4 regions of the Citrobacter sp. Igbk 17 genome follow, and region 1 is predicted to be linked to each of the others. Evidence: predicted binding sites of a transcription regulator. Region 1 holds the regulator's gene; each other region holds the start of a gene.
The links. Region 1 encodes sigma-54, which starts transcription at its own class of promoters, with help from an activator protein. Its sites were predicted from a motif close to GTTGGCACANNTTTCGCTNT; they were not measured.
Positions count from the first base shown of each region.

Region 1 (8,032 bases):
CGTGAGAGACCACCACGCAGGTGACGCCCAGCGCGTTATTCAGCTCTGAAATCAGCTTCACCAGCACGCCCATGGTGATAGGATCCTGCCCGACGAACGGTTCATCAAACATGATGAGATCTGGCTCCAGCGCAATGGCGCGTGCTAATGCCGCACGTCGCGCCATCCCACCGGATAATTCAGAAGGCATGAGTTTTGCCGCACCACGCAGGCCGACAGCTTCCAGTTTCATCATCACCGTGCTCTTGAGCAACGCCTTGGGCAGCGTCGTATGCTCACGCAGTGGATAAGCGACGTTGTCAAACACGTTCATGTCGGTAAACAGCGCCCCGGACTGAAACAGCATACTCATGCGCTTACGCACGGTGTACAAACGTGAACGAGACATGGCTGGGACGTTTTCGCCGTCAAACAGGATTTCGCCCTTATCTGGCGGGATCTGCCCGCCAATCAGACGTAACAGCGTCGTTTTGCCGATGCCTGATGGCCCCATGATCGCCGTCACCTTACCGCGCGGCACCGTCAGGGAAATATTATCAAAGATGCAGCGGTCACCTCGGGAAAAGCTGACATCGCGCATATCGACTAGATTCGCCACAGACTGACCCATTGATTCATCCTTTACTATTGCCTCGTTGATCGAAGAGTTGGCGCTCAATTTAGCCCTGAACTCGACATATTTACAGATTATTGCCTGTCCTGGTTAGCGAAAGCTGGCATTTGTTTTACTTTTTAGCCGCATAAAGTCAAAATTAAGAATTCGTTACGGCTTCCAGAAGATCCTTCACGTGGACCGGCGAGTATACCTGAAGAAAGGACTTTAGATGCTTTTAGCGACGGCACTGTTAATAATTGGTTTACTTCTGGTGGTCTACGGTGCCGACCGTCTGGTATTTGCTGCATCCATTTTATGCCGCACCTTCGGTATCCCCCCCATCATTATTGGAATGACGGTCGTCAGCATCGGCACATCCCTACCAGAGATTATTGTCTCTGTTGCAGCATCAATGAATGGGCAGCTCGATTTAGCCGTCGGTACCGCCATCGGCTCCAACATCACCAATATTCTTCTTATTTTAGGCCTGTCAGCACTCATTCATCCTTTTACCGTGCATTCCGATGTTCTGCGTCGTGAATTACCGTTAATGTTGCTGGTAAGCATTTTGGCCGCGTCCGTGCTGTATGACGGGCAGTTAAGCCGCAGTGATGGCCTCTTTCTTCTGCTTCTGGCCGTGCTATGGCTGCTATTCATTGTTAAAATCGCCCGTCTGGCAGAACGCCAGGGCAATGACAGCCTGACCCGGGAGCAAGTAGCGGAACTGCCTCGCGAAGGCGGATTGCCTGTCGCATTTTTATGGTTGGGGATAGCGCTGATCATTATGCCAATGGCAACGCGTATGGTGGTTGATAACGCCACTGTACTGGCAAATTACTTTGCCATGAGCGAACTCACCATCGGGCTGACGGTGGTCGCCATTGGTACCAGCCTGCCAGAACTGGCAACCGCCATTGCAGGTTTGCGTAAAGGTGAAAACGATATTGCCGTCGGTAACATCATCGGCGCGAACATTTTTAATATAGTTATCGTTCTTGGGTTACCTGCACTGATTACACCGGGCGAGGTCAACCCGATGGCCTTCATCCGTGACTATAGCGTCATGCTGCTGGTGAGCGTTATTTTTGCATTACTCTGCTGGCTACGTCCGCGCCAGATTGGTCGTGGCGCGGGTGCGCTTCTGACCAGCGGTTTTATCATATGGCTGGCGATGCTGTATTGGTTATCGCCACTTCTCGTTGGATAACTGGAAACGCATTATGTCGCACTTAGAGTTGCAACCGGGTTTTGACTTTCAGCAAGCAGGCAAGGAAGTCCTGACAATTGAACGTGAAGGCCTGGCGGAGCTTGATCAGTACATCAACCAGAACTTTACCCTCGCCTGTGAAAAGATTTTCAGTTGCCCGGGTAAAGTCGTGGTGATGGGAATGGGAAAATCAGGGCATATCGGGCGCAAGATGGCCGCCACGTTTGCCAGTACCGGCACGCCCTCATTTTTTGTGCATCCTGGCGAAGCCGCACACGGCGATCTGGGTATGGTGTCACCGCAGGACGTCGTGATTGCCATTTCTAACTCAGGTGAATCTAATGAGATTGCAGCGTTAATTCCGGTGTTAAAACGCCTGCACGTCCCCCTTATTTGCATGACGGGTCGTCCGGAAAGCAGTATGGCGCGTGCAGCAGATGTCCATCTGTGTGTTAAAGTGCCCAAAGAAGCCTGCCCATTAGGTCTGGCACCGACCAGCAGTACGACCGCAACGCTGGTCATGGGCGATGCGCTTGCCGTTGCGTTACTCAAAGCACGCGGCTTCACCGCAGAAGATTTTGCGTTATCTCATCCTGGTGGCGCACTGGGGCGTAAGCTTTTGTTGCGCGTAAACGATATTATGCATACGGGAGACGAAATCCCGCATGTGACTAAAAGCGCCAGTCTGCGTGATGCCTTATTGGAGATCACGCGGAAAAATCTCGGCATGACCGTCATTTGCGATGACGCGATGAAGATTGACGGCATCTTTACGGATGGCGATTTACGTCGTGTCTTCGATATGGGCGTTGATGTACGCCAGTTAGGCATTGCCGATGTGATGACCCCAGGGGGCATTCGCGTGCGTCCAGGGATTCTTGCCGTTGATGCCCTGAACTTAATGCAGTCCCGCCATATCACCTCGGTAATGGTTGCTGATGGCGACCAGTTACTGGGTGTGTTACATATGCATGATCTGCTGCGTGCAGGTGTAGTGTAAGAAACTCAAGGATAAAGAAAATGAGTAAAGCAGGTGCGTCGCTTGCGACCTGTTATGGACCCGTCAGCACTGACGTCATCACCAGGGCAGAAAACATCCGTCTGCTGATCCTTGATGTGGATGGCGTGCTGTCTGATGGTCTGATTTATATGGGCAACAACGGTGAAGAGCTGAAGGCGTTTAACGTCCGCGATGGCTACGGAATTCGCTGCGCGCTCACTTCCGGTATTGAGGTTGCCATTATTACCGGACGAAAGGCTAAACTTGTAGAAGATCGCTGTGCCACATTAGGGATCACACATCTGTATCAGGGGCAGTCGGACAAACTGGTTGCCTTTGGCGATCTGCTTAGCAAACTGGCAATCGCGCCTGAGAATGTGGCGTATGTCGGCGATGACCTGATCGACTGGCCGGTGATGGCAAAAGTGGGATTAAGCGTCGCGGTAGCGGATGCTCATCCGTTGCTGATCCCGCGGGCCGATTACGTCACCCGTATCGACGGGGGGCGCGGCGCAGTGCGCGAAGTCTGCGACTTATTACTCCTGGCGCAGGGCAAACTGGATGAGGCCAAAGGGCAATCGATATGAGCAAAACCAGACGTTGGGTTATCATTCTACTGTCGCTGGCTGTCCTTGTGATGATTGGTATTAACCTGGCAGACAAAGACGACACCGCCCAGGTTGTCGTTAATAACAACGAGCCAACCTATAAGAGCGAGCATACCGACACCGTCGTGTACAGCCCTGAGGGCGCGCTGAGCTATCATTTGATCGCGCAACACGTTGAATATTATTCAGATCAAGCAGTTTCGTGGTTCACCCAACCGGTGTTAACCACGTTTGATAAGGACAAAGTACCGACCTGGTCGATCAAGGCCGATAAGGCCAAGTTGACCAACGATCGGATGCTGTACCTGTATGGCCATGTTGAGGTTAACGCGCTGGTGCCTGACTCTCAACTACGCAGAATTACTACCGATAACGCGCAGATCAACCTTGTGACGCAAGATGTCACTTCCGATGATCTGGTCACGTTGTATGGAACAACATTTAACTCCAGCGGACTGAAGATGCGCGGCAACTTACGCAGCAAGAACGCCGAGCTGATTGAAAAGGTTAGAACCTCATATGAAATCCAAAACAAACAAACTCAGCCTTAATCTTGTGCTTGCCAGCTCACTTCTGGCCGCCAGCATTCCGGCATTTGCCGTCACTGGCGATACCGAGCAGCCGATTCACATTGAATCGGACCAGCAGTCTCTGGATATGCAGGGCAACGTGGTGACGTTTACCGGCAATGTCATCGTGACTCAGGGCACGATCAAAATTAATGCCGATAAGGTCGTCGTCACGCGTCCGGGCGGTGAAGACGGTAAAGAAGTGATTGATGGATATGGCAATCCGGCGACCTTTTACCAGATGCAGGACAATGGTAAACCGGTTAAAGGCCACGCCTCACAGATGCACTATGAGCTGGCAAAAGATTTCGTCGTCCTTACCGGTAAGGCTTATCTGGAACAGCTCGATAGCAACATTACGGGCGATAAGATCACCTATCTGGTAAAAGAACAGAAAATGCAGGCCTTCAGTGAGAAAGGCAAACGCGTCACCACCGTTCTGGTTCCGTCGCAATTGCAGGACAAAAACAAGACCAAGGCTCCGGCAGAGAAAAAAGGTAACTGATTCGTTATGGCAACATTAACTGCAAAGAATCTTGCAAAAGCCTACAAAGGCCGTCGTGTGGTGGAAGATGTCAGCCTGACCGTCAACTCCGGGGAGATCGTCGGTCTGCTCGGTCCTAACGGTGCGGGCAAAACCACAACCTTTTACATGGTAGTCGGCATTGTGCCGCGCGATGCTGGCAACATTATCATTGATGACGAAGATATCAGTCTGTTACCTCTGCATGCGCGTGCCCGTCGCGGTATCGGGTACTTACCGCAGGAAGCCTCTATTTTTCGTCGCCTGAGTGTATTTGATAACCTGATGGCGGTTCTGCAAATTCGTGACGATCTTTCCAGCGAGCAGCGTGAAGATCGCGCCAATGAGCTGATGGAAGAATTCCATATCGAACATCTGCGTGACAGCCTTGGACAGGCACTCTCCGGTGGGGAACGCCGCCGTGTGGAGATCGCCCGCGCACTGGCAGCTAATCCCAAATTTATCCTGTTGGATGAGCCCTTTGCCGGTGTTGACCCGATTTCCGTCATTGACATCAAACGTATTATTGAACACCTGCGCGACAGCGGGCTTGGCGTGCTGATTACCGACCATAACGTGCGCGAAACGCTGGCTGTTTGTGAGCGCGCCTACATTGTGAGCCAGGGACACCTGATCGCACACGGTACGCCGACAGAAATCCTGCAGGACGAGCACGTTAAACGCGTATACCTTGGGGAAGACTTCAGACTCTGATAGGGTAGTAGACTTCACGTCACCGCAGGAGACAACAACTCTGAACATGAAGCAAGGTTTGCAACTCAGGCTTAGCCAACAACTGGCGATGACGCCTCAGCTACAACAGGCTATCCGTCTGTTGCAGTTGTCCACGCTGGAACTTCAGCAAGAACTTCAGCAAGCGCTGGAAAGTAACCCACTGCTCGAGCAAACCGATCTTCACGACGAAATTGATACCCAGGAAAAGCAGGATAGCGAATCCCTCGATACGGCTGACGCACTCGAACAAAAAGAGATGCCGGAAGAGCTACCGCTGGATGCCAGTTGGGATGAGATTTACACCGCAGGTACGCCGTCTGGCACCAGCGGGGATTACATCGACGACGAACTGCCTGTGTATCAGGGTGAAACCACGCAATCGCTGCAAGATTACCTGATGTGGCAGGTGGAACTGACGCCATTCTCAGATACCGATCGTGCTATTGCCACGTCAATTGTGGATGCAGTCGACGAAACGGGCTATCTCACCGTCACGCTGGACGACATACTCGACAGCATGGGCGATGACGACGTCGGTATCGATGAAGTCGAAGCCGTGCTTAAACGCGTTCAGCGTTTTGATCCCGTGGGTGTGGCAGCAAAAGATCTCCGCGATTGCTTACTGATCCAACTTTCGCAGTTTGACAAAGCCACTCCATGGTTGGAAGAAGCACGTCTGATCATCAGCGATCACCTTGATCTACTCGCCAACCACGACTTCCGCACCCTGATGCGCGTAACCCGACTGAAAGAAGATGTGCTGAAAGAAGCCGTCAATCTTATCCAGTCGCTTGACCCAAGACCCGGACAATCTATCCAGACCGGTGAACCAGAGTACGTCATCCCGGATGTGCTGGTGCGTAAGCATAACGATCGCTGGGTAGTCGAACTCAACAGTGACAGCATTCCGCGTTTACAGATCAACCAACACTACGCCGCCCTGTGCAATAACGCGCGCAATGATGCTGACAGCCAGTTCATTCGTAGCAACCTTCAGGATGCGAAATGGCTGATTAAAAGTCTGGAAAGCCGCAATGACACGCTATTGCGCGTTAGCCGCTGTATCGTTGAGCAACAGCAAGCCTTCTTTGAACAAGGCGAAGAGTATATGAAACCGATGGTGCTGGCCGATATCGCCCAGGCCGTCGAGATGCATGAATCGACCATTTCCCGAGTGACCACGCAAAAGTATCTGCACAGTCCGCGCGGCATTTTTGAATTGAAGTATTTCTTCTCCAGTCACGTTAACACTGAAGGCGGAGGCGAAGCCTCTTCTACAGCTATCCGCGCACTGGTGAAGAAATTAATTGCGGCCGAGAACCCAGCGAAACCGCTGAGTGACAGCAAGTTAACCTCTATGCTGTCAGAACAAGGTATCATGGTGGCGCGCCGCACCGTTGCGAAGTACCGAGAGTCTTTATCCATTCCGCCGTCTAACCAGCGCAAACAGCTGGTTTGACCCAACCGATAAGGAAGACACTATGCAGCTCAACATCACTGGAAATAACGTCGAAATCACTGAGGCCCTGCGCGACTTTGTCACCACAAAGTTCGCCAAGCTTGAACAATATTTCGACCGGATTAATCAGGTCTATATTGTGTTGAAAGTGGAGAAGGTCACACACATCTCGGATGCAACACTGCATGTGAACGGTGGCGAAATTCATGCCAGCGCGGAAGGTCAGGATATGTACGCCGCCATTGACGGTTTAATTGATAAACTGGCTCGGCAGTTAACAAAACATAAAGATAAACTGAAACAGCACTAACTTGTCCGGGCAGTTAGCGGGTGCAGGACGGCCTGTTGTGCAGCACAACGGGCCATTTGTACAGTTAGCGCTTAGGTGAAATTATGACAAATAACGATACGACTCTACAACTGAGCAATGTTCTTAACCAGGAATGTACGCGCGCGGCCGTTCACTGCCAAAGCAAGAAACGCGCACTGGAAATCATCAGTGAACTGGCGGCAAAACAACTTAGCTTGCCTCCTCAGGTGGTATTTGAAGCCATTCTGACGCGTGAAAAAATGGGCAGTACCGGTATTGGCAATGGTATTGCCATTCCGCATGGAAAGCTGGAAGAAGACACCCTGCGTGCGGTTGGTGTATTTGTTCAACTTGAAACGCCAATCGCGTTCGATGCCATTGATAATCAGCCAGTCGATCTGCTTTTCGCCCTGCTGGTCCCGGCGGACCAAACCAAGACGCATTTGCATACGTTGTCACTGGTCGCAAAACGTCTGGCAGATAAAACCATCTGTCGTCGCCTGCGCGCCGCGCAGAGTGACCAGGAGTTGTATCAAATCATCACTGACACCGAAGGTGGACAGGATGAAGCATAACAACCCAATGGCATCCTTTTCTGTCGTTGTGAGGAGAAACAGTACATGGTACTGATGATCGTCAGCGGTCGTTCAGGGTCAGGTAAGTCTGTCGCCCTGCGCGCGCTGGAAGATATGGGTTTTTACTGCGTGGATAACCTTCCCGTCGTGTTGTTGCCCGAACTGGCTCGAACCCTCGCCGATCGCCAGATATCTGCGGCTGTCAGCATTGATGTGCGCAACATGCCCGAGTCCCCGGAGATTTTTGAGCAGGCCATGAGTAACCTGCCTGAAGGCTTCTCACCGCAACTGCTGTTCCTTGATGCCGACCGTAACACGCTGATTCGCCGCTACAGCGATACGCGCCGTTTACACCCGCTGTCCAGCAAGAACTTGTCCCTGGAAAGCGCTATCGATAAAGAAAGCGATTTACTGGAGCCATTGCGTTCGCGCGCTGACCTGATCGTAGACA
Region 1 covers NZ_JANEWI010000005.1:108,455-116,486, forward strand. The annotation lists gene mlaF (phospholipid ABC transporter ATP-binding protein MlaF) at 1-610, opposite strand, end outside; gene NNO08_RS04910 (calcium/sodium antiporter) at 825-1,802, shown strand; gene kdsD (arabinose-5-phosphate isomerase KdsD) at 1,816-2,802, shown strand; gene kdsC (3-deoxy-manno-octulosonate-8-phosphatase KdsC) at 2,823-3,389, shown strand; gene lptC (LPS export ABC transporter periplasmic protein LptC) at 3,386-3,961, shown strand; gene lptA (lipopolysaccharide ABC transporter substrate-binding protein LptA) at 3,930-4,484, shown strand; gene lptB (LPS export ABC transporter ATP-binding protein) at 4,491-5,216, shown strand; gene rpoN (RNA polymerase factor sigma-54) at 5,263-6,696, shown strand; gene hpf (ribosome hibernation promoting factor) at 6,719-7,006, shown strand; gene ptsN (PTS IIA-like nitrogen regulatory protein PtsN) at 7,090-7,581, shown strand; gene rapZ (RNase adapter RapZ) at 7,627-8,032, shown strand, end outside.

Region 2 (8,032 bases), on a different contig from region 1:
CAAAATAATATGAGCGACGAGCCACAAAGCTCGTCATGCGCTAACTTAAACCCTCAATATCTACAGTTGGCGGGGAACCGGAAAACCTTTCAGGGAAATCACAAAATTCTCCCCGTCTTTCTTAATTTTCGCCCCGGCATCGCACCAGTCAGAAGCAATACGGAAAAATTCATCGCTACCGACATTCCAGCTCAGACGAACATGTTTCACATAACCGGAACGAAGCAATTCACAGGCTTCGCCATAATTACAGGCGGTTGAGAGCGGTTGTTGTTTCATTTTTTCTTCTTCAGTAATCTGCGCAGCGCTTTGATTTCTTTAGGAGTCAGTGCTTCAACCACGGATTCTTCCGTATGCTGGCTATCAATATCGTCAGCGGAGACTCCCGCCTCTTCAATGGCGGAAAACGCGATAAGCAGCAATTTTTCCGTCGAGATACTTAGGTTCTCATTATTCACTTCAGCGTAATGACGCAGCTTTTCTTTTAGCGCCTCATCAATTTTGACATTCAATACTGCGGTCGACATCGTAAAAAGTCCTTGTGGTCAGCCAAAGTCCACCGGCCGCAAGAGTCATATCTCTGCGCGATGGCGACGGCAAAAGCATCAAATAACATCCCCGAAACACATTGACAGCATTTGATGACAATAAAATGACAATACGATGACAAAGAAAAGAAGATGAGAAGAATTGAGATTGCCGGACGGCGGAATTGGGTGGGGGCCCTGCCAGCTACATCCCGGCACACACGTCATCTGCCCTGGCTGCTTCCTTCCGGACCTGACCTGGTGAACAGAGTAGCGTTGCGGGAGAACCAACAGAGCCCCCATTGAGAGCGTTGTTAACCAACGCGCAGGCGCATTATCACTGCTGCACCCTGTAATTGCAACCCATCCCGCATCGGATGCTGTTTTCTTGTGCAATGAAGCTTCACTACCTCGTCATTCGGGATTATGCTGGAGGATTAGCGCAGGAATAAACGATGGATATACAAGACTCTTTCCCTCAACGCGTCTGGCAAATCGTTGCCTCAATCCCCGAAGGATTCGTCACCACCTATGGCGATGTCGCCAGGCTCGCTGGCTCACCGCGCGCTGCACGCCAGGTGGGCGGTGTACTCAAGCGACTGCCTGAAGGTAGCACCCTGCCCTGGTATCGAGTGGTTAATCGTCACGGAATGATTTCACTGACAGGTCCTGACCTGCAACGACAACGCCAGGCATTGCTGGCGGAAGGTATTGTGGTTTCAGGGAGTGGACAAATCGATTTACAGCGCTATCGCTGGGTGTACTAACCCCCTCCGGACGGAGAGGGTTAGTATGCCCTTAGTACTGTGTCGGAGCAGGAACTGCGGAAGACGGATTCACCTGCGTGGGTGATGTTGACGGTACCGTTGTCGCGGCACCACCGCTCGCCTGTACAGGAACGGCCGTCTGCTGGACCGGGACCAGGGTCAGGTCGGCTTTAGTCCCCCCCTGATTAATCACCGTCTGGACGGTATCAGTAATAAAGACCAGCTTATCATTCACCGTAATCGCCGCACTCAGCAGAATACGCGCGTTTGGCTGAATATCTGCCGGATTAAACGGGAGCACGAAGCTGAATGGTGCTTGTTTGCCCTCGGTACGTACAACTTTTTGCGACAGCACTTTTGACGGTGCATCGGCAAGCGATGCATCTGACAGTGTAACGGTCAGCACGGCATCCGGCGGTAAAGCAACTTTCTGGCGGATCCATACCGTACCAGACACATTCGGCTGTTGAATTTTTGACTGTGTGTCAGCAATTGACGTATTAGGACTTGGCGCAGGTGTTTGAATATCTGCACTTTTACCAGCACAGGCCGCCAGAGCGACCGCAACCGCTAAACCACTTACCATGTGCACGAGTTTCATTAAATTCTCCTTCTCATCTATGCACCAGCGAGAACTTTCCTCGCCAGAAGAGTGGTTAACAAAAACATAACATGACTAAGTGTGGCACAAATTAGCAATTTCTGCTTGTAATAGGCCTGTAATTCAGACAATTGCACCCATCGGACCACTTTCAAAATTGCGTTATACTCTGCCTACCTCGCTGCGAGATCGCTATTACCTGGAGAGCACGTATGAGTCTGGCACTGAAAAATTTGCTGACATTGTTAAATCTGGAAAAAATTGAAGAAGGACTCTTTCGGGGCCAAAGTGAAGACTTAGGGTTACGTCAGGTTTTTGGTGGACAGGTTGTCGGTCAGGCGTTGTACGCCGCGAAAGAGACCGTGCCGGAAGAACGTCTGGTGCATTCCTTCCACAGCTACTTTTTACGGCCGGGCGACAGCCAAAAGCCCATCATCTATGATGTCGAGGTACTGCGCGATGGTAACAGCTTCAGTGCCCGCCGCGTTGCCGCGATCCAGAATGGGAAACCCATTTTTTATATGACCGCCTCTTTCCAGGCACCAGAAGATGGGTTTGAGCATCAAAAAGAGATGCCGGATGCGCCTGGTCCTGAAGAGCTTAAATCAGAAACTGAGATCGCCCGTTCAGTAGCTCACCTGCTGCCACCGCTATTGAAAGAAAAATTTATCAACGACCGCCCGCTGGAAGTCCGTCCGGTGGAATTTCATAATCCGTTAAAAGGTCACGTTGCCAACCCGACTCGCCAGGTATGGATCCGCGCTAACGGCACGCTGCAGGACGATCTTCGTGTACATCAGTATCTGCTCGGTTACGCCTCTGATCTGAACTTCTTGCCCGTTGCTTTACAGCCGTATGGCATTGGTTTTCTGGAAAAAGGAATTCAGATCGCTACGATCGACCATTCTATGTGGTTCCATCGTCCTTTTAATATCAATGAGTGGTTGTTGTACAACGTAGAAAGTACATCGGCCTCCGGTGCCCGGGGATTTGTACGCGGGGAGTTCTATACGCAGGATGGCGTGCTGGTCGCCTCTACCGTGCAGGAAGGGGTAATGCGTAATCGTAATTGATTTTTTTTCCGGCCTACAGGGTAAATTGTTGTAGGCCGGAAAAGCGTTTAGCACTATCCGAGAAATTGAAACATCAGGCGTTGTAGGCGTTTTCGCCGTGGCTGTTCACATCCAACCCTTCGCGCTCCTGCTCTTCCGGTACGCGCAGACCTACCGTCATGTCCGCCAATTTATAGCCGATAAATGCCACGACACCGGACCAGACAATGGTGATCGCCACACTTTCCAACTGCACAAGAAGCTGATGCCCCATGGTAACACCTTCGGCAAAGCCCACTCCGCCTAAAGAGCTGGCGGCGAATACGCCAGTCAGGATACATCCGACAATCCCACAGACACCGTGAACACCGAAGACATCACACGGGTCATCAACGCGCAGAAAGCGCTTCAGCATCGTCACTCCCCACAGCCCTGCCAAACCGGCAACCACGCCGATGATCAACGCCCCACCAACACCGATATAACCACAGGCAGGCGTCACACCAACCAGACCCGCAATGGCGCCAGAACAGGCTCCCAGCAATGATGGTTTGCCACGCAGCGCCCATTCACCGAAGATCCAGCCGAGAATAGCGGCCGCGGTTGCAACAACGGTATTCACGAAGGCCAGCGCGGCAATTTCATTCGCCATCCCCGCGGAGCCCGCGTTAAAGCCAAACCAGCCGATATAGAGAATAGCCGTGCCGGTAAAAACCATTGGCAGGTTATGCGGCTTAAACGCTTCTTTGCCAAAACCGACCCGTTTACCAATCAGATAAGCCCCAACCAGACCGGCAATCGCGGCGTTGATATGCACTACCGTGCCGCCTGCAAAATCCAGCGCACCGTGAGTAGCCAGCAAACCACCGCCCCAGACCATGTGTGCAATAGGGATGTAGGACAACGTCAGCCACACCACCACAAAAATCAGCACCGCAGAGAACCGTATGCGCTCCGCCAACGCACCGACGATAAGCCCAACAGTGATACAGGCGAAAGACCCCTGAAAAGCAACGTGAATATACTGATAGATACTCCCCGTCACCGCCGTCAGTGCAATATTCTTCAGCATGACCCAGTTGAAGTTACCAAAAAAATTATTTCCTTCGCCGAAAGTCAGCGAGTAGCCATAAACGACCCACAAAATACAGACCAGAGCGAATGTCACCGTAACCTGGGTCAGCATTGACAGCACGTTCTTACCGCGAATTAAACCGCCGTAGAACAACGCAATGCCAGGAATAGTCATAAACAGCACCAGCGCAGTGCAAATCATCATAAAAGCGTTATCGGCTTTATCCGCGACCGCCGGTGCCGCCATCGCCAGTCCCGGCAGCAGCGCCAGTGATGCAATACCCGTTTTCATCGTTGCTATCTTCATCTTTTGGTTTCCTATCACTGTGTGCCAGACGTTACAGTGCGGCTTCGTCGGCTTCGCCGGTACGAATACGAATCACGCGTTGTAGCTCGGCGACGAAAATTTTGCCGTCGCCAATTTTTCCGGTGTAGGCGGCCTTACTGATGACATCAATTACGCCATCCAGTTGGTCATCAGCAATTGCCACATCAATCTTCACTTTGGGTAAGAAGTTGACGCTGTATTCCGCTCCCCGGTACAACTCAGCATGACCTTTTTGTCGGCCAAACCCCTTCACTTCGGTGACGGTCAGCCCCTGAATACCAATAGACGACAATGCTTCACGGACGTCTTCCAGTTTGAACGGTTTGATTACCACGGTAACCAGCTTCATAGATCCCCTCCAGTCAGAATTCAGTAGTGGCTGCAGATACACATACTGAACATTGCAAGGGGTGTGCCAGGAATGAAAAACGCGGGATGATTCAGCCGCACGGGGTACGGCGAGGATAGAAAAAGAAAAAACGCACTATAACGGTGCATAGTGCGTTACATTTTTGCACCAGATTGTTGATTGCAGGATGGCGGCGAAAACGCGTCATCAGGCCTACGAAACCACACTGGCTGTAGGTCTGATAAACGCAGCGCCATCAGGCGATTGCCGAATCTTCGTTTACGCTAGCCGCCAACTCTTCGCCCGCCAACTGCAGTTGATACATTTGCCAGTAGCGGCCCTGTGCGGCAAGCAGTTGCTGGTGCGTGCCGCGCTCAACGGCCTGCCCCCGGTGCAGTACCAGAATAGTGTCGGCATCGACAATGGTGGATAACCGATGCGCAATCACCACCAGCGTGGTGTGCTTACGCACTGCTGCCAACGCCTGCTGAATAGCCTGTTCAGTACCGGAGTCAATGCTGGCCGTCGCTTCGTCCAAAATCAGCACCTGCGGCGTTTCGACCAGCACACGCGCCAGCGCCAGCAGCTGTTTCTGCCCGACTGATAAATTATTGCCCTGCTCGCCCAGTCGGGTATGAATACCGTCACTCAGCCCGCGCGCCAGCTCCGCCAGTTGAACCGTCTCCAGCGCCTGCCACACCCGCTCTTCTGAGATATCGCGGCCCAGCGTGACGTTGGCCAGGAAGGTATCCGCCATCACCACCGGATCTTGCTGCACCATCGCAACGCCCTGGCGTAACACACTGTGGCTCAATGAAGACAGCGGTCGACCGTCCAGACGGATTTCACCCTGCGTCAACGGGTAGTACCCCATCAGCAGGCTGGCCAGCGTACTTTTGCCGCTACCGGTATGCCCAACCAACGCAACAAAACGACGAGAAGGCACGGACAAACTGATGTTTTGCAGCACCAGATTGTTGTCGCGATAGGCAAATGAAACGTTATCCACCTCAATGTCTCCGCTTTTCAGGGGGTGGATATCCTCACCATAACGCTGGCGTGGGCCATCCATCAGTTCAAATACACGTTCACCCGCTACCACCGCCTGTTGCAGCATTGATTGCTGGGTCGTCAGCTCGATCAACGGCTCGTTCAAACGCCCCAGATAGCTGATAAACGCATACAGCACCCCAACCTCAATGGACGTGCCGGACGTAAAGCTAAACAGTGTCAGCAAACCGCAGAGGATCAGGGCCGAAAACAAGCTGAGCAACGGGCGCAACAAAAAGCCATCCAATCGCAGCGTTTGCATGCGCGCCATATAGTGCGAACGGCTGGCTTCGCCCATTCGTTCACCAAAACGCGCCTGCTGACGGAACTGCTGGATCACGCTCATGCCATTAATAACTTCGTTAAAGCCATCATTAATATCTGCCAGATAGGCGCGAACGCGACGCACAATAGGAGTGCTATAGCGCTGATAAATCACCATCACCACCAGCACAGCCGGGAATATGGCCATCGCAACCAGCGCCATCCGCCACTCAAGGCTGAACATCGCTACCAGCATGGCACCGATTAAGGCGGCACTGCGCAGTACCGTCGCGACTACCGTCACGTACAGGTCGCGAATCACTTCGGTGTCATTGGTCACCCGGGAGATAAGCTGCCCGACAGGCTGAGTATCAAAAGCACTGAGCGGCTGACGCAGCGCGGCATCCATCACATCGGTACGTAACTGCTGCACCACACCAACGGCCGCCTGGTTAAAGAGTAATGACTGCGCGTAATGCAGGCCCGCCGCCAACAGTTGCAGACCGACATAGGCCGCCACCAGTCCAGACACCATCGCCAGCGGCAGATTGTTTTTCGCCACCATGTTGTCGATAAAATAACTGATGAGCAGCGGACCACTAACTTCCGCCGCTGCCGCTACCCACAGCATGACAACAGCGATAGACAGCTGCTTTCGCCACGGCGAGCCGTACGCCAGCAGCCTTTTCAGGGTCGGCCATAATTGTCCAAAACTACGCATTAGCCGCCTCCTCATCGATAGCCGGCGCATCAGACAATGCCGCTTCCAGTTGCTGATAACGGTACATATCACGATACCAGCCAGGTTGTTGCACCAGCGCATCGTGTTCGCCACGCTGAGCAATATGTCCGTGCTGCATCACGATAATTTCATTAGCTTCTGTCAGCGCAGATAAACGGTGAGCGCTGATTATCACGGTTCTGCCTTCTCCCCACTGGCGCAGGTTATGCAGGATTTGATGTTCAGTACGACCATCCACCGCCGATAACGCATCATCAAGAATCAGGATTTCAGCATTCAGCAGCAGCGCACGAGCGATAGAAATACGCTGTTTTTGTCCACCGGACAGCATCACGCCGCGTTCACCCACTTCAGTGTCGTACCCCTGAGGAAGACGTAAAATATCCTCATGCACGCTGGCCAGACGTGCAACATGTTCAATTTCATCCTGTGTGGCCTGCGGGCGTCCAAGCGCTATGTTGTTAGCGACCGTATCCGAGAACAAGAAAGGTGTCTGGCTGACCACGGCCAGGCGGCTACGCCAGCTATCAAGCTGCAAGCGCGTTAACGGAATATCATGAAAACGCACATCCCCTTGAGTGATATCGAAGTGGCGCTGGAGCAGCGACAGTACGGTGCTTTTCCCAGCCCCAGTTGGGCCACAAATGCCCAGCATCTGCCCCGGCTTAAGCTGGAAATTCACATTCTCCAGCACCGGATGAGCCGTCTGTGGATAGCGAAATTCGCGAATGGCCACCGCTAACTCACCACGTCCTTCTGGTACGGGTTCTGTCCCATCATCCACCACGGGGGCTTCAGCCAGCATCGCGCGAATACGGCTATATGCGGCGCTGCCTCGCTCAACAATATTAAACATCCATGCCAGTGCCAGCATCGGCCAAATCATCAGACCGAGATACATCATAAAGCTGGTTAACTGACCAAGGGTCAGAGAACCATGCACCACCATCCAACTTCCCCCGGAGATAGCCAGCAGGTTAGCCATACCTATGGCGATATAAATCGTGGGGTCAAAACGGGCGTCAATGCGGGCGACCCGCAAGTTTTTCTTGCCGGTATCTTTAGCATCTTCGGCAAATAGCGCCGACTGTCGGTCTTCCAGACCAAAAGCCTTAATCATGCGGATACTGGTAAGACTTTCCTGAGTACGATCGTTCAGGCTGGAGAACGCTGCTTGCGCAACCTTAAAGCGATTATGCAGTCGATCGCCGTAACGCTTGATCATTATCGCCATCACCGGCATTGGGAGTAACGCGATCAGCGTCAGCTCCCAACTGA
Region 2 covers NZ_JANEWI010000001.1:100,036-108,067, forward strand. The annotation lists gene yczR (MocR-like transcription factor YczR) at 1-13, shown strand, start outside; gene NNO08_RS00445 (hypothetical protein) at 61-279, opposite strand; gene NNO08_RS00450 (hypothetical protein) at 276-527, opposite strand; RNA gene ffs (signal recognition particle sRNA small type) at 724-820, opposite strand; gene NNO08_RS00460 (MGMT family protein) at 983-1,294, shown strand; gene NNO08_RS00465 (YbaY family lipoprotein) at 1,326-1,895, opposite strand; gene tesB (acyl-CoA thioesterase II) at 2,108-2,968, shown strand; gene amtB (ammonium transporter AmtB) at 3,042-4,328, opposite strand; gene glnK (P-II family nitrogen regulator) at 4,360-4,698, opposite strand; gene NNO08_RS00485 (SmdB family multidrug efflux ABC transporter permease/ATP-binding protein) at 4,955-6,733, opposite strand; gene NNO08_RS00490 (SmdA family multidrug ABC transporter permease/ATP-binding protein) at 6,726-8,032, opposite strand, start outside.
Region 2: glnK (P-II family nitrogen regulator) is a predicted target of sigma-54. The motif match lies at 4,750-4,769, and genes of this name have one in related genera.

Region 3 (8,032 bases), on a different contig from region 1:
CAACACCTACACCATGCAACGCAAAGATGAGCTAAAACATGGTTATAACGAAATTGAAGGCTGGTATCCGTTATTTAAACCGACAGATAAATTAACTATCCAGCCCGGCGGACTGATAAACGATAAGAGTATTGGTTCGGGTGGTGCCGTTTACCTGGATGTTAACTATAAATTCTCCCCGTGGTTTAATCTGACAGTACGTAACCGATATAATCATAATAACTACAGTTCCACTGATTTAAACGGAGATCAGGATAACAATGACACCTATGAGATTGGTAACTACTGGAACTTCACTATTACCGATAAATTTTCCTACACTTTTGAGCCGCACTATTTTATTCGAGTAAATGACTTCAATAGTAGTAACGGTAAAGATCATCACTGGGAAATTACCAATACGTTTAAATACCGCATCAACGAGCGCTGGTTGCCCTATTTTGAGTTACGCTGGTTAGATCGCAATGTCGAGCCGTATCACCGCGAACAAAACCAGATTCGTATTGGTGTGAAGTATTTCTTCTAACCTCCCTGTCAGTACAAAAAAGCCGCTGATAGTCAGCGGCTTTTTCATGCTTTCCACACACTCCACCGCATTAGGCCTCTGCGGCTTCCAGCATTTTCTTGCGCTGGCTAATCCGCTTAACCAGCATCACGGAGACAATCGCGCCGCAGAAGGCGAAACACGCCATAATGCCAAACACGATTTTATAGCCGATAAGACCCGGGTTTAAATCCAGAATATATCCGTACAGGCTGAAACAGAACATCGCGGGGGCGTATCCGATAAAGCTGCCCAAAGCCATTGCAGCACCCGTTTGGTTCTCAGCAATTTTAGCTTCACCAATCGGGGCAAAGAAAACGGCACGCTGTGTAAATACGATGGCCCCAAAGCCCAGCGTACACATCATACCTAAATAAACCGGCATGCTTTCATGTGGCAGAACCATCAGCAGAACCAGAGCCACCGTACTGATCATGAACGTATAGCATAAGTATTTACTGGGGGACTTCAGGATTTTATCCGAGATCATCCCACCAATCGGGCCACCAACCATTTTCAGGCAATACTGGTTAATGATCCCGTAAGCACCCACCAGCGCGACCGGCAGCATGTAGATGTTTTTCAGGAACGGAATGAAGAACGTTAATCCGCAATACACGGCATAGACAAAGAAGACGTTGAAGGCGATTAACCAAATAGTCTTATCCTTCAATACCGATGTCATGCTGGGATTTTTCGGCGCCTCTTCGGCAGTCTGCACTTTTGCCGCAGGCGCTTCTTCTTTATCGTTCAACACAAAGAAGATGATGACCCCCACCATAATCACGATGGCAGAGTAGAACCAGATACCCGCTTTGAATCCCAGTAGCCCACTACCAAACCAGGTGAAGACAGCCAGCGCGGAAAACGCAACAACCGTATCAACAATACCGCGTCCCGTCTCAAAGAAACCAAACAACCGCCCTTGCTGTTCGCTATTGCCCAGCCGGCTGACTGATTTTAGTAGCACGGGCCAGTTCATCATGTCACAGGTCACGCCAAACAGTGCCCAGACGAAGAGGATCCCCCAATAGCCAGGCATCGTGGTCAGATAGACCCCCAACAACCCCGTCGCAATCAGAGATAACGACATCGTGTATTTACGTGGCAGTTTATCGGCAAAATAAATAGATAAGAAAAAACCCACGGTTGTCACAAATGAGTTCACGGACATCGCATTACCAATCTGCCCATTGGTCAAATGGAAATATTCCTGCATCGGAATATAGAACGCATCCTTCAGTGAAGGCAATTTATAAATTGTACCACCGCACAGCGTTAACAGACTAAAAAGCGCCCATTTCTTTTTTGTGAGCATAGCATCCCCTAAATGATTATATAAATCATTTGTTTTGAATAATAAAAAGCCGTCCATTCACCAGGAATGGATAAAGAATCCTAAAAGTAAATTACAACTTATTATTTGGTTAGAATAACATGTGCCTCATTTTTAATTTGCTGCAGAACACTGCGTACAAATTTTAATTGCTGAATAGCATCATGTTTTTCTTTAATCAGACGGTCTTCGAGAAGTTCAGGTTCCGGCAGCGGCGTTTCACTCATCTGACGCCACGGGATCCACGGATTATCCCCCTCATTCTCAAAACGAAATGCTGGCGCATAATAATCAACTTCTTCTTCCAGGCCATATGCCGTTACTTGCGGTTTATCATCACCCAGGCAGATCAGTTTTGTCAGCAGTTCCTTAAACGGCATATCCCCCTGGCCGGAGGTACAGGCTTTGTGGCCTAATCCTTCCTTCTCATTTACGATTAGTGCGTCTTTAATATGCACCTGAGTAATATGCGGCGACATTGTATCTAACGCCGTTAATGGCTGCTCGTTAGCGTTGATCATGTTAGCAAAATCAAAGAGTAGCGAGAGAGACGTCATGTCACTGTTCTGAACTAACGATACCAGTTCATGGCTCTTCAAATCTTCATGTTGTTCTAAGGTGAAAGTCAGACCGCTATCCTGATAGTGCTCACGTAGGTAGTGGATATCCTGCGTAATCATCGCGAGAACATCCTGGAGATTGCCTTCATAGCGCGGATAAAATCTTACTGACGAGGCCCCCGTTTTTAATGCAATAGATACAGCCTGGTCTATGGATTTCTTATCTGAAGCGCTGGTTTCGATATGTATATCCAGTTGCAGCTTACGCGCTTTATCGCCAAACGCGGACAGCTCATTGTTATTCATATTTTCAAGAGAATAACGTTCACCATCAAGAACATGGATTTTCACGCCATGTAGATTATTTTCATTCGCAATATCTAATAAATCACTCGGTAATATACGTTCAAGCCGCATATTCAAATGATAAGCGTAAGCGTGCAGATAAAGTGGGAGATTATCTACACGCGCCAGAATTTTATGTGCATTATCTTTAGTGACCATAAACATACCTACAAGTTAATGAAGAGATCAACTGCTTCAAAGCGCCAATACTCGATATCTATTTGCACGATGTTGCCATCGTTATCAGCCCGATGCTTTTCAATAAGAATGGCTGGCATTCCGGTAGAACCACCAATGAACTTACTGATATCACCCACCATTCTGACGGGACGGAAAGCCAGTTTTTTAATTACAGTTTCTTTTTTATATTCATTTTCCCACACTGAAGAAAACGACTGACTTTCAAGCTGCTCAATAAATCCTGGCGCAACTTTCGGGTTGATGTAGGTTTCGTGATAAAAAACCTTATGTCCCTCCAGTGCTCCCCAGCCGGTAATCCTATACAGCTCATCAGACGGCATAGCAGACACCAGGGGGGCAACAACTTCTGGGTATTGAGACACCCGACTTTTTTCGATAAACCCCCAGGACGGCTCTCTGCCCTGCTCAATTGCGGCACGCTGGAAGCTGGCTGAAAGTTCCGGGCTGTAGTTAAAGCGGGCCTGGGTGACGAACCATCCCTTGCGATCTTTACGAAAGATTCTGGATTCAGATTCCAGGTTTAATAACGCCTGACGTAAGGTCATCCGTTTGATGCCCAGCAGCTCTCCCAACTCTCTTTCTGAAGGCAATTTGCCACCAGGCGTAGTGAGCCCTTCTTTTAACCAACGGTCTAACTTCTCTTTCGCATTCTCAACGGTCGACTGATTATTCGTCATTGTTTAATCCATTTGGTTTAAACCAGATGGTTAATCATACGCTGACGTCGAAAACGAAAGCAAACCCCCTCCGCGAGCTTTAGAAATAATTGTGACAAAGCTCTCTTATGACGGGGGTCATACAGAAAATGAGAGCACATGCGTGGAGTTTGCCCAGAAATCAGGAATGACAAGCAAAAAAAAACCCCACCTCATAAGGCGGGGTCTTGTCACGAGAAGAGCGTTAATTACTCTTCTTTCGCGCCACGCATTGCACGGCGACGATCGTTTTCAGTCAGGTGACGTTTACGAATACGGATAGAAGTTGGTGTTACTTCTACCAGTTCGTCGTCATCGATGAATTCCAGAGCCTGCTCCAGAGTCATCTTAACCGGCGGAACCAGAACCGTTGCTTCGTCAGTACCGGACGCACGCATGTTGGTCAGTTTCTTACCGGTCAGGCAGTTTACAGTCAGGTCGTTAGAACGACTGTGAATACCGATGATCTGGCCTTCGTAAACTTCAGCACCGTGACCCAGGAACAGCTTACCGCGGTCCTGCAGGCTGAACAGTGCGAACGCAACTGCTTTACCCTGGCCGTTGGAAATCAGTACGCCGTTCTGACGCTGACCCACATCACCCGCACGAACGTCGTCGTAGTGGCTGAAAGTGGAGTACAGCAGACCGGTACCGGAAGTCATGGTCATGAATTCTGAACGGAAGCCGATCAGACCACGGCTTGGGATCACGTAGTCAAGACGTACGCGGCCTTTGCCATCTGGATTCATGTTTTTCAGGTCGCCTTTACGCTCACCCAGAGCCTGCATCACAGACCCCTGATGCTGTTCTTCGACGTCCAGCGTTACGTTCTCGAACGGCTCTTGTTTACGGCCATCGATTTCGCGGAAGATTACTTTCGGACGGGAAACCGCCATTTCGAAACCTTCACGACGCATGTTTTCGATCAGAACTGACAGGTGCAGCTCACCACGACCGGATACACGGAACGCATCCGCATCTTCGGTTTCTTCAACGCGCAGCGCAACGTTGTGCACCAGCTCTTTGTTCAGGCGGTCAAGGATCTGACGAGAGGTAACATATTTACCTTCTTTACCACAGAACGGAGAGGTGTTTACGCAGAAGAACATGGTTACGGTCGGTTCATCAACGGACAGAGCCGGCAGCGCTTCGACGTTCTGCGGGTCGCAGATGGTGTCGGAGATGTTCAGTTCGCCCAGACCAGTGATCGCGATGATATCGCCTGCTTCGGCAATATCACTCTCGATACGTTCCAGACCCAGGTGGGTCAGAACTTTACCGACTTTACCGTTGCGGGTTTTGCCTTCGCTATCAATGATAGTGATCTGCTGATTCGGTTTAACTTTACCGCGTTTGATGCGACCGATGCCGATTACGCCAACGTAGTTGTTGTAGTCCAGCTGAGAGATTTGCATCTGCAGCGGGCCATCAAGGTCTACGTTCGGAGCTGGTACGCGATCAACGATGGTCTGATACAGCGGAGTCATGTCTTCAGCCATGTCTTCGTGATCCAGACCAGCGATACCGTTCAGCGCGGAAGCGTAAACGATCGGGAAGTCCAGCTGCTCATCGGTAGCGTCGAGGTTAACGAACAGGTCAAATACCTGGTCAACAACCCAGTCAGGGCGCGCGCCAGGACGGTCAACTTTGTTGATAACAACAATTGGCTTCAGGCCATGGGCAAAGGCTTTTTTGGTCACGAAGCGCGTCTGCGGCATCGGACCATCCATTGCATCCACCACCAGCAGCACAGAGTCGACCATGGACATTACACGTTCAACTTCACCACCGAAGTCGGCGTGCCCCGGGGTATCAACGATGTTGATACGGTAGTCATTCCATTTGATAGCGGTGTTTTTAGCGAGGATGGTAATCCCACGCTCTTTCTCCAAATCGTTGGAGTCCATCACGCGCTCTTGGGTTTCAGCACGTGCATCGAACGTACCGGATTGTTGGAGCAGCTTGTCTACCAGGGTCGTTTTACCATGGTCTACGTGCGCGATGATGGCGATGTTACGCAAATTTTCGATCACAACTTTGCCTCAGGCATTTTAGAAATAGCGCGTTATTGTACACGGATTAATCGCAGTACAAAACAGGATCACAAACATCCTCCGCAAACAAGTATTGCAGAGTTTCTTTGTGATCACATTCACGGAGCGTTAAAAGGGGTAATCTGAGGTGCTTTGCACCAATATGGTGCTTAATGTTCACATTGAAGCACTATAATGGTGCAACACAACCTTCATGGTGCAGCCCCTTTGCACGATGGTGCGCATGATAACGCCTTTTAGGGGCAATTTAAAAGTTGGCACAGATTTCGCTTTATATTTTTTACGGCGACACGGCCAATTTTTGCAGAATTGAAGACTTCGTTACCACGACGACAATGACCAATCCGGGAGAGTAAGTATGTCCGCTGAACACGTTTTGACGATGCTGAACGAACACGAAGTGAAGTTTGTTGATTTGCGCTTCACAGATACTAAAGGTAAAGAACAGCACGTCACTATTCCTGCTCACCAGGTAAATGCCGAATTCTTTGAAGAAGGCAAAATGTTTGACGGCTCCTCAATCGGTGGCTGGAAAGGCATTAACGAATCAGACATGGTTCTGATGCCAGATGCTTCTACTGCACTCATCGACCCGTTCTTTGAAGAGTCTACCCTGATCATCCGTTGCGATATCCTGGAACCAGGTACGCTGCAGGGTTACGACCGCGACCCGCGCTCCATTGCGAAACGCGCTGAAGAATACCTGCGCGCTACCGGCATCGCAGACACCGTTCTGTTCGGGCCAGAGCCAGAGTTCTTCCTGTTTGACGACATCCGTTTCGGCGCGTCTATTTCCGGTTCCCACGTCGCTATCGATGATATCGAAGGCGCATGGAACTCCTCCACCAAATACGAAGGTGGCAACAAAGGTCACCGTCCTGGCGTCAAAGGCGGTTACTTCCCGGTTCCTCCGGTAGATTCTTCTCAGGACATCCGTTCTACCATGTGTCTGATCATGGAAGAGATGGGTCTGGTTGTTGAAGCGCACCACCACGAAGTCGCGACCGCTGGTCAGAACGAAATCGCAACCCGCTTTAACACCATGACTAAAAAAGCGGACGAAATTCAGATCTACAAATATGTCGTTCACAACGTTGCGCACCGTTTCGGTAAAACTGCGACCTTTATGCCAAAACCTATGTTTGGCGATAACGGTTCCGGCATGCACTGCCACATGTCCCTGTCCAAGAACGGCGTAAACCTGTTCTCTGGTGACAAATATGCAGGTCTGTCTGAGCAGGCGCTGTACTACATCGGCGGCGTTATCAAGCACGCTAAAGCGATCAACGCCCTGGCGAACCCGACCACCAACTCTTACAAGCGTCTGGTCCCGGGTTACGAAGCACCGGTCATGCTGGCTTACTCTGCCCGTAACCGTTCTGCATCCATTCGTATTCCGGTAGTTGCTTCTCCGAAAGCGCGTCGTATCGAAGTGCGCTTCCCGGACCCGGCAGCTAACCCGTACCTGTGCTTCGCTGCACTGCTGATGGCTGGCCTGGACGGTATTAAGAACAAGATCCACCCAGGCGAAGCCATGGACAAAAACCTGTACGACCTGCCGCCGGAAGAAGCGAAAGAGATCCCACAGGTTGCAGGCTCTCTGGAAGAAGCACTGAAAGAACTGGATCTGGACCGCGAGTTCCTGACCGCAGGCGGCGTGTTCACCAATGAAGCGATCGATGCGTACATTGCGCTGCGTCGCGAAGAAGATGACCGGGTGCGCATGACTCCGCACCCGGTAGAGTTTGAGCTGTACTATAGCGTTTAATCGTTTGAAGTTGCCGTGGAACTTTTAGCCTGCTCAGGCAGGCTTGAGATCGATGGCGAATGATAGGACGCCTGATGGCGCAAACTTATCAGGTCCGGAGGGTAGCATTACCTTGTAGGCCGGATAAGGCAAAGCCGCCATCCGGCATCTATGTTTGCCAGTCATCTGTAGCCCATCCCAGGATGGGCTTTTTTCTCCACTAACAACCTGCTTTTTCGCGCTTTTTTGATGTAAAAAGCTATAATGCACTAAATTGGTGCAACACTTTTCAGGAGACTGCTGAATGGCAACCGGCACGCTGCCCGATGCTGGGCAGATCCTCAATTCGTTAATCAACAGCATTTTACTCGTCGACGATGAGCTGGCGGTGCATTACGCCAACCCGGCGGCGCAACAGCTGCTCGCGCAAAGTTCCCGCAAACTGTTTGGCACACCGCTTCCCGATCTGTTGAGTTATTTCTCCTTAAACATCGGACTGATGCGAGAGAGCCTGCAAGCGGGTCAGGGCTTCACGGATAACGAAGTGACG
Region 3 covers NZ_JANEWI010000011.1:96,821-104,852, forward strand. The annotation lists gene ompL (porin OmpL) at 1-526, shown strand, start outside; gene NNO08_RS09200 (MFS transporter) at 597-1,862, opposite strand; gene NNO08_RS09205 (sugar phosphate isomerase/epimerase family protein) at 1,964-2,944, opposite strand; gene NNO08_RS09210 (GntR family transcriptional regulator) at 2,953-3,663, opposite strand; gene typA (ribosome-dependent GTPase TypA) at 3,891-5,714, opposite strand; gene glnA (glutamate--ammonia ligase) at 6,094-7,503, shown strand; gene glnL (nitrogen regulation protein NR(II)) at 7,787-8,032, shown strand, end outside.
Region 3: glnA (glutamate--ammonia ligase) is a predicted target of sigma-54. The motif match lies at 5,989-6,008, and genes of this name have one in related genera.

Region 4 (8,032 bases), on a different contig from region 1:
CGATCTTAGCGTGCAGTTCAGGATGGCTGTTCAGCAGCAACGCCACGTTCGTTTGCGGCCCGGTGGAGACAATCGTTACCGGCTCATGGCTCTCGCGTAGGGTTTTTGCCATCAACTCAACGGCTGTACAGGCCTGTGGAGCAAAAGCGGGCTCCGGTAGCGCAGGGCCATCCAGACCGCTTTCACCGTGCACGTTGTCGGCGATAATCAGATCGCGCATCAATGGTTTTAGCGCTCCGCCGGCCACTGGAATATCGGTACGGTTAAGCAGCGTCAACATGCGCAACACGTTACGTAACGTTTTATCGGGTGTCTGGTTACCAGCAGAAGAGGTTATCGCTTTAACGTCCAGCTCAGGTGAGGCGAGGGCGAGAACAATTGCGATAGCGTCGTCATGACCTGGATCGCAATCAAACAGAATGGGAAGTGCCATTGTTGCTCCTTGTAAGTGGGACTTTGTGACAAGGTTAACGCTGGACTGTACATGATTCGAGAAGTGAAGGTATAAAGCGTGAGGTGGCGCGCACCTGAATGTACGCGCCAGTATGATCAGTGCAATATTTTCGCGAGGAAGTCTTTGGCTCGGTCTGATTTTGGGTTGGCGAAGAACTCTTCTTTCGGTGAGTCTTCAACAATTTTCCCTTCATCCATAAAGATCACCCGGTTCGCTACTTTCCGCGCAAAGCCCATTTCGTGGGTAACCACCATCATGGTCATCCCTTCATTGGCCAGCTCAACCATCACGTCCAGTACTTCGTTGATCATTTCGGGGTCCAGTGCTGACGTCGGCTCGTCAAACAGCATGGCAATAGGATCCATACACAGCGCCCGGGCGATAGCGACACGTTGTTGCTGACCCCCTGAGAGTTGTGCCGGAAACTTCTCGGCATGCGCCGCCAGACCAACGCGTTCAAGCAGCTTTTGCGCTTTTGCACGCGCAGGCGCTTTATCGCGTTTAAGCACTTTGACCTGGGCTAGTGTCAAATTCTCGATGATCGACAAATGGGGGAACAGCTCAAAGTGCTGGAACACCATGCCGACGCGGGAGCGTAGTTTGGCCAGATCGGTTTTCTTGTCATTTACGACGGTGCCGTCAACCGTGATGATGCCCTGCTGGACTGGTTCCAGGCCGTTTACCGTCTTGATAAGTGTGGATTTACCGGAGCCTGACGGGCCACAGACCACCACCACTTCTCCTTTTTTCACTTCCGTGGAGCAGTCGGTCAGCACCTGAAAGTGACCATACCATTTAGAAACATTTTTCAGGGTAATCATTAAACTGTCCTTTTCTTCAAATAGCTGACCAACAACGATGCGCTCAGACTGAATACAAAATAAACGGCGCCAGCGAACAGGATCATTTCAACCTGTGTACCGTCACGCTCGCCAATAGTGGAGGCGGTGCGGAAGAAATCTGCCAGACTCAATACGTAGACCAGCGAGGTATCCTGGAACAGTACGATGCCCTGAGTCAGTAGCAGCGGAACCATGGCGCGGAATGCCTGTGGCAATATGATGAGTTTCATTGATTGCCAGTGCGTCATCCCTAGCGCCAGCGCAGCACTGGACTGCCCGCGAGAGATACTCTGGATCCCGGCACGGATAATTTCCGAGTAGTAGGCCGCTTCGAACATCGAAAACGCGACCATTGCTGAGATCAGGCGAATATCGGTTTTCGGTGACAGCCCCAGCACGTTTTGCAGAAAACCGGGCACAATCAGGTAGAACCACAGCAGCACCATGACCAGAGGGATGGAGCGGAATACGTTGACGTAGATCTTTGCAAACCAGGAAATCGGCGCAAAGCTCGACAGTCGCATGACTGCCAGGAGGGTTCCCCACACGATACCGATGACAACCGCTGTAACGGTGATTTTCAGCGTGATGAGCAGCCCATCCAACAAAAATGGCAGGGAAGGGACGATAGAACTCCAGTCAAATTCGTACACTATTTGCCTCCTAAATTGCCAGGCAGGCGGATTTTACGTTCGACGAGATTCATCACCAGCATAATAAAGGCGTTAATCAGTACATAGGCCAGGGTAATGGCCGTAAATGATTCCCATGCGTGGGCAGAGTAATCCAGCAGTTTTCCCGCCTGTGCAGCCATATCAACCAGACCGATGGTTGAGGCGATGGCTGAGTTCTTCACCAGGTTCATCATCTCTGAGGTCATTGGCGGCACAATCACGCGGTAGGCGTTTGGCAGCAAAACATAGCGGTAGGCCTGTGGCAGCGTTAGCCCCATCGCCAGTGCGGCGTTTTTCTGCCCGCGAGGCAGTGATTGAATCGCGGCACGAACCTGCTCACAGACGCGTGCGGCGGTAAACAGCCCCAGACAAATCATGGAGGAAAGGAAGAACTGGATGTTAGGGTCCAGCTCTGACTTAAACCACATGCCAATATTTTCCGGCAGCAACTCAGGCACGACCAGGTACCAGGTAAAAAATTGAACGATCAGCGGTACGTTACGAAAGAGCTCGACATACAGCGTACCGATCCCGGAAAGGAAACGATTTGGAACGGTACGTAAGATGCCGAATAACGAACCCACCAGGAAAGCGATAATCCAGGCGGTGATGGATAATGCGACAGTGACCTGGAAACCGCTCCAGAGCCAGCCAAGATAGGTGGTGTTGCCGAACGGGGCCTGTTGTAAAAAAATACCCCAGTTCCAGTCTATAGACATAAATCTACTCCAGAAAAAAAAGGGTAGCAGCGCTACCCTCGAAGATTGTTATTCAGCGTTTAGCGGTTTTCAGGCCTGATGGGGAACGACCATCAGGCTTATAGTCTGTCCGTGCCAAGTAACAATCGAGAGGGCAAGGTGAACTCGCCCCATTTATTTTAGTTAGTTAAGCGCTTTATCATTCGGTGACTTGAATAGAGCCTTCATTTCGTCTGACAGTTCGAAATTCATGTTCAGGTTTTTCGGTGGAATCGGGTTTTTAAACCACTTATCAAACCATTTTTCCGCCTCGCCTGAAGTCTGAGCCTGGGCAATGGTGTCATCCATCAGCTTTTTGAATTCAGCATCGTCTTTACGCAGCATACAGCCGTAAGCTTCCTGAGATTGCGGCTTGCCAACGATCTCCCAGTTGTCCGGTTTCTTCGCTTTCGCGCGCTCGCCGGCCAGCAGTGCGTCATCCATCATAAAGGCAACGGCGCGACCACTTTCCAGAGTACGGAAAGAGTCACCGTGGTCTTTCGCGCTGATGATGCGCATATCCATTTTTTGTTCTTCGTTCAGTTTGTGCAGCAGCACTTCTGAGGTGGTACCGGAAGTAACGACTACCGCTTTCCCTTTCAGATCAGGGAAATCTTTGATATCGCCACCTTTTTTCGCCAGCAGACGGGTGCCGACAACGAAAATAGTGTCAGAGAAAGCCGCTTGCTTCTGGCGCTCAACGTTGTTGGTGGTGGAACCACACTCAAAGTCGAAGGTGCCATTTTGCAACAGCGGAATACGGTTTTGAGAGGTAATTGGGATCAGTTTCACCTGCAGGTCAGGCTTGTTCAGCTTTTTCTTCACAGCGTCAACAATTGCGTTGGAGTAATCCTGTGAATAGCCGACCACTTTTTGCTGATTATCGTAGTAAGAAAACGGTACCGAGGATTCGCGGTGTCCGACGACGATTACGCCATTTTTAGCGATCTTATCCAGCGTACTGCCTGCCGCTGGTGCTGCGTCTTCTGCGTGCGCCAGACCAGCGGACATTCCCATAACCAGCATGGCTGTGGCGAGCTTACGTAATTGCATATCCAACTCCTTTATCGTCTGCGCCGGTGACGCATTGATACCCATTGTGATGTTGTTATTGTTTGCTACTTAAACGTGCAGTCTTGTATATGTTTGTTAACATTTAGTTTGGATGAATGTAAAGAATTTGCTGTGTTATTGTTTATTTTTGCGAAGTGCGCCGCACCATTTGGGGGCAAAAATATCCTGTTGCACTTTTCAGGTGCTACCTTCGCTCAACTTTGGTGCGACCAGGTTGCACATGCAGCCAAAACAGCGTTTGCCTTGTATAACAAAGCAATAGGCGTGCCAGAATGGGTGAGGAGAGAGGAGTAGGCCGGATAAGCGCAGCGCCATCCGGCGGAGGAAGCATGATGGCCGGGCGGCGGCGTACCGCCTTATCCGGCCTGCGAATTTAACGGCGGCGCTGGCGCAGGCTCATCACCACCGCACCGAAACCAAACAGTGCGGTAAGCAGCCACAGCGGCCAGTTACCGGTACGGGCATAAGGGGTTAAGCCCGTGGTCGGCGTAACGCTGGTGGTCAGTACCTGACGGGTAAACTGCGGGATCATCGCCTGAATCTCCCCCTGCGGGCCAATCACCGCGGTAATACCGTTATTGGTGCTACGCAGCAGCGGGCGTGCCAGCTCCAGAGAACGCATACGCGCCATCTGGAAATGTTGCCACGGACCGATCGACTTACCGAACCAGGCATCGTTAGAGATGGTCAACAGATAGTCAGTATCCGGGCGGAAGTTGTCACGTACCTGTTCGCCAAGAATAATTTCGTAGCAGATTGCCGCTGTCAGTTTGAAACCATGCGCATGGAGCTGGGGCTGAACATATGGCCCACGGCTGAATGACGACATCGGCAGATCAAAGAACGGTGCTAACGGGCGCAGAATCGATTCCAGCGGAACAAACTCACCAAATGGGACGAGGTGATTTTTGTTATAGCGATTGGTCGAGTCATAACTGTACGGACTGTCTTTACCCAGCGTAATGATGGTGTTGTAGGTATCGTAACGGTTCTGCTTGTTGAGGCGAGCGTCGACAATGCCGGTGATCAGCGTGCTGTTTTTGGATTTCAGCAGGTCATCCATCATGCTCAGAAAACGCTGCTGATTAATTTCCAGATCCGGGATTGCAGACTCCGGCCAGATAATTAGCTGCGATTTACCCATCTCTTGCTCGGTAGCATCAAGGTAAATCTTCAGCGTGTTAAGTAGCTGGCCCTCATCCCACTTCAGCGACTGTGGAATGTCGCCTTGCACCATCGATACCTGCGTGGTTTTTTCAGGTTCCAGCGTATACCACTGGATATAGCGAAGCGGGAAGGGCAGTGCGAAGAGGATCACGGCCACAACCAGCGGACGCCAGTTACGGCTGACTAACGCCAGCACCAGCAGGCCGCTGACTATCATCAACAGGAAGTTGATTGCTTCTACGCCCATTACCGGTGCAAGCCCTTTAAGCGGGCCATCAATTTGGCTGTAGCCAAACTGCAACCATGGGAAGCCGGTCAGAACCCAGCCGCGCAGGAATTCAGTTATCTGCCAGATAACCGGCGCGGCAATCGCTACCCGAATCCAGTTAGTTTTCGGCCACAGACGCGACAGAATGCCAGCAAACAGACCGGTGTAGAGCGACAGGTAGGCGGCAAGCAGAACCACGAGAAAAACGTTTACCGGCCCCGGCATGCCGCCAAATTGCGCGATGCTGACGTAGACCCAGTTGATGCCTGAACCAAACAGCCCCATTCCCCAGAAGTAGCCAATGGCAGCAGACTGGAGTGGACGGCGGTTGAGGGTGAGAGCCTGTAGACCCATCAGCGAAATAATCGCGGCGGGCCAGATGTCATACGGAGAGAACGCCAGCGTCCCGCAGGCACCGAATAATAACGCCAGCAGCAGGCGAATGCGCTGGCGTTCAATTAATGGGGCAAATGCCATGTAGTCTATGATCCAGTTTCGGGTTTATTCGTCCAGTTTGGGCTGGGGTGAGTCGTCCGGAATTCTGACATGAACCTGAATAATACGACGGCTGTCAGCCATCGCCACTTTGAACTGGTAACCATCGATGTCGATGGTCTCACCGCGAGCGGGTAAATGACCAAAGGCCTGCATAACCAGCCCGCCAATGGTATCAACTTCTTCGTCGCTAAAGTGGGTCCCGAAGGCGTCGTTGAAGTCTTCAATCGGCGCCAGCGCGCGAATAGTCCAGGTGTGACGGCTGAGCTGACGGAAGTCGATATCGTCTTCTTCGTCGTACTCATCTTCAATTTCACCGACGATCAGCTCAAGAATGTCTTCGATGGTCACCAGACCAGACACGCCGCCGAATTCGTCGATGACGATTGCCATATGGTAACGCTGGGAGCGGAACTCTTTCAGCATGCGATCAACACGCTTGCTCTCAGGGACAACAACCGCCTGGCGTAACACTTTTTCCATGCTGAATGCTTCGGCATCGCTGCGCATAAAGGGCAGCAGATCCTTGGCCATCAGAATCCCTTCAATGTGATCTTTGTCTTCGCTGATCACCGGAAAACGCGAGTGGGCAGACTCGATAATGACATCAAGGCATTCGTCCAGAGTCTGGTTGCGTTTCAGGGTAATCATCTGAGAGCGGGGGATCATGATGTCGCGAACGCGCTGGTCCGCAATGTCCATCACCCCTTCGAGCATATCGCGCGTATCTTCATCGATAAGGTCGTTCTGCCCGGAATCACGGATCAGCTCCAACAGTTCGTCACGGTTTTTCGGTTCACCGTGGAAAAGTTGGCTCAGTAACAGGGAAAAAAATCCCTTTTTGCTGGTTAACGTGTCACTACTGTGTGAATTGTCGTCGCTCATGGCGTCGTATGGGTTCTCATGTTAGTTAATGGGGCGCTCGTCATGCGTATACTCAGCTGTGACGGCATGTTTTGCCTGATGGCGCTACGCTTATCAGGCTACAAGACTTCGAAATGCTTATTCTTTCTCGGCAATGTACGGATCCTCATAGCCCAGAGCAAGCATAATCTCTGTTTCGAGGGATTCCATCTCTTCTGCTTCGTCATCTTCAATATGGTCGTAGCCCAATAAATGCAGGCTACCATGTACCACCATATGCGCCCAGTGGGCCTCAAGCGGTTTGCCTTGCTCCTGAGCTTCTTTCTCAACCACCTGGCGGCAGATGACCAGATCGCCCAGCAGCGGCATTTCAATGCCCGGAGGCGCTTCAAACGGGAAAGAGAGCACGTTGGTTGATTTATCTTTCCCGCGATAGGTCAGGTTCAGCTCGTGGCTTTCAGCGTCATCGACCAAACGAATCGTGACCTCTGACTCTTCCTGAAACTGTGGGATCACGGCATCCAGCCATGTCTGAAACTGACTTTCTGGTGGTAAGCCGGATTCGTTTTCGCATGCCAGCTGTAAATCGAGAATAACCTGACTCATTTTTGCTCCTGCTCCTGCTCCTGAGCTTCGCGCTTGCGTTCTGCCGCCAGCTCGGCTTTGCGTTTTTGTTCTGCTTCTTCCCAGGCTTCATATGCCGTCACGATACGGGCAACAACCGGGTGGCGTACCACGTCTTCGCTATGGAAGAAATTAAAGCTAATCTCATCGACTTCGGCCAGCACTTCAATGGCATGACGCAGACCAGACTTGGTGCTGCGCGGCAGGTCAATCTGCGTGATGTCCCCGGTAATGACGGCTTTGGAGTTAAAGCCGATACGGGTCAGGAACATTTTCATCTGTTCGATGGTGGTGTTCTGGCTCTCATCAAGAATGATGAACGCATCGTTTAACGTACGGCCGCGCATATAGGCCAACGGTGCGACCTCAATGACGTTGCGCTCAATCAGCTTCTCGACCTTTTCAAAACCCAGCATTTCGAACAGCGCGTCATACAGTGGGCGCAAATACGGATCGACTTTCTGACTCAGATCGCCTGGCAGGAAACCCAGTTTTTCACCTGCTTCCACCGCCGGGCGGGTCAGCAGAATTCGACGGATCTCCTGACGCTCAAGCGCATCGACCGCGGCGGCAACCGCAAGGTACGTTTTACCGGTACCCGCCGGGCCAACGCCGAAGGTGATGTCGTGATCGAGGATGTTAGCGATGTACTGCGCCTGGTTCGGCGTACGCGGTTTAATCACTCCGCGCTTGGTTTTGATATTCACCGCTTTGCCAAATTCCGGCACGCTGTCTGCGCTCTGTTCAAGCACACGCGCTTCTTTAATCGCCAGATGAATTTGTTCTGGCTCGATGTCCTGTGTCTGGCCGCGCATTGGGGCCGTATCGACATA
Region 4 covers NZ_JANEWI010000016.1:72,994-81,025, reverse strand. The annotation lists gene rihA (pyrimidine-specific ribonucleoside hydrolase RihA) at 1-433, opposite strand, end outside; gene gltL (glutamate/aspartate ABC transporter ATP-binding protein GltL) at 550-1,275, opposite strand; gene gltK (glutamate/aspartate ABC transporter permease GltK) at 1,275-1,949, opposite strand; gene gltJ (glutamate/aspartate ABC transporter permease GltJ) at 1,949-2,689, opposite strand; gene NNO08_RS11660 (amino acid ABC transporter substrate-binding protein) at 2,852-3,760, opposite strand; gene lnt (apolipoprotein N-acyltransferase) at 4,155-5,693, opposite strand; gene corC (CNNM family magnesium/cobalt transport protein CorC) at 5,718-6,596, opposite strand; gene ybeY (rRNA maturation RNase YbeY) at 6,714-7,181, opposite strand; gene NNO08_RS11640 (PhoH family protein) at 7,178-8,032, opposite strand, start outside.
Region 4: NNO08_RS11660 (amino acid ABC transporter substrate-binding protein) is a predicted target of sigma-54. The motif match lies at 4,034-4,053, and genes of this name have one in related genera.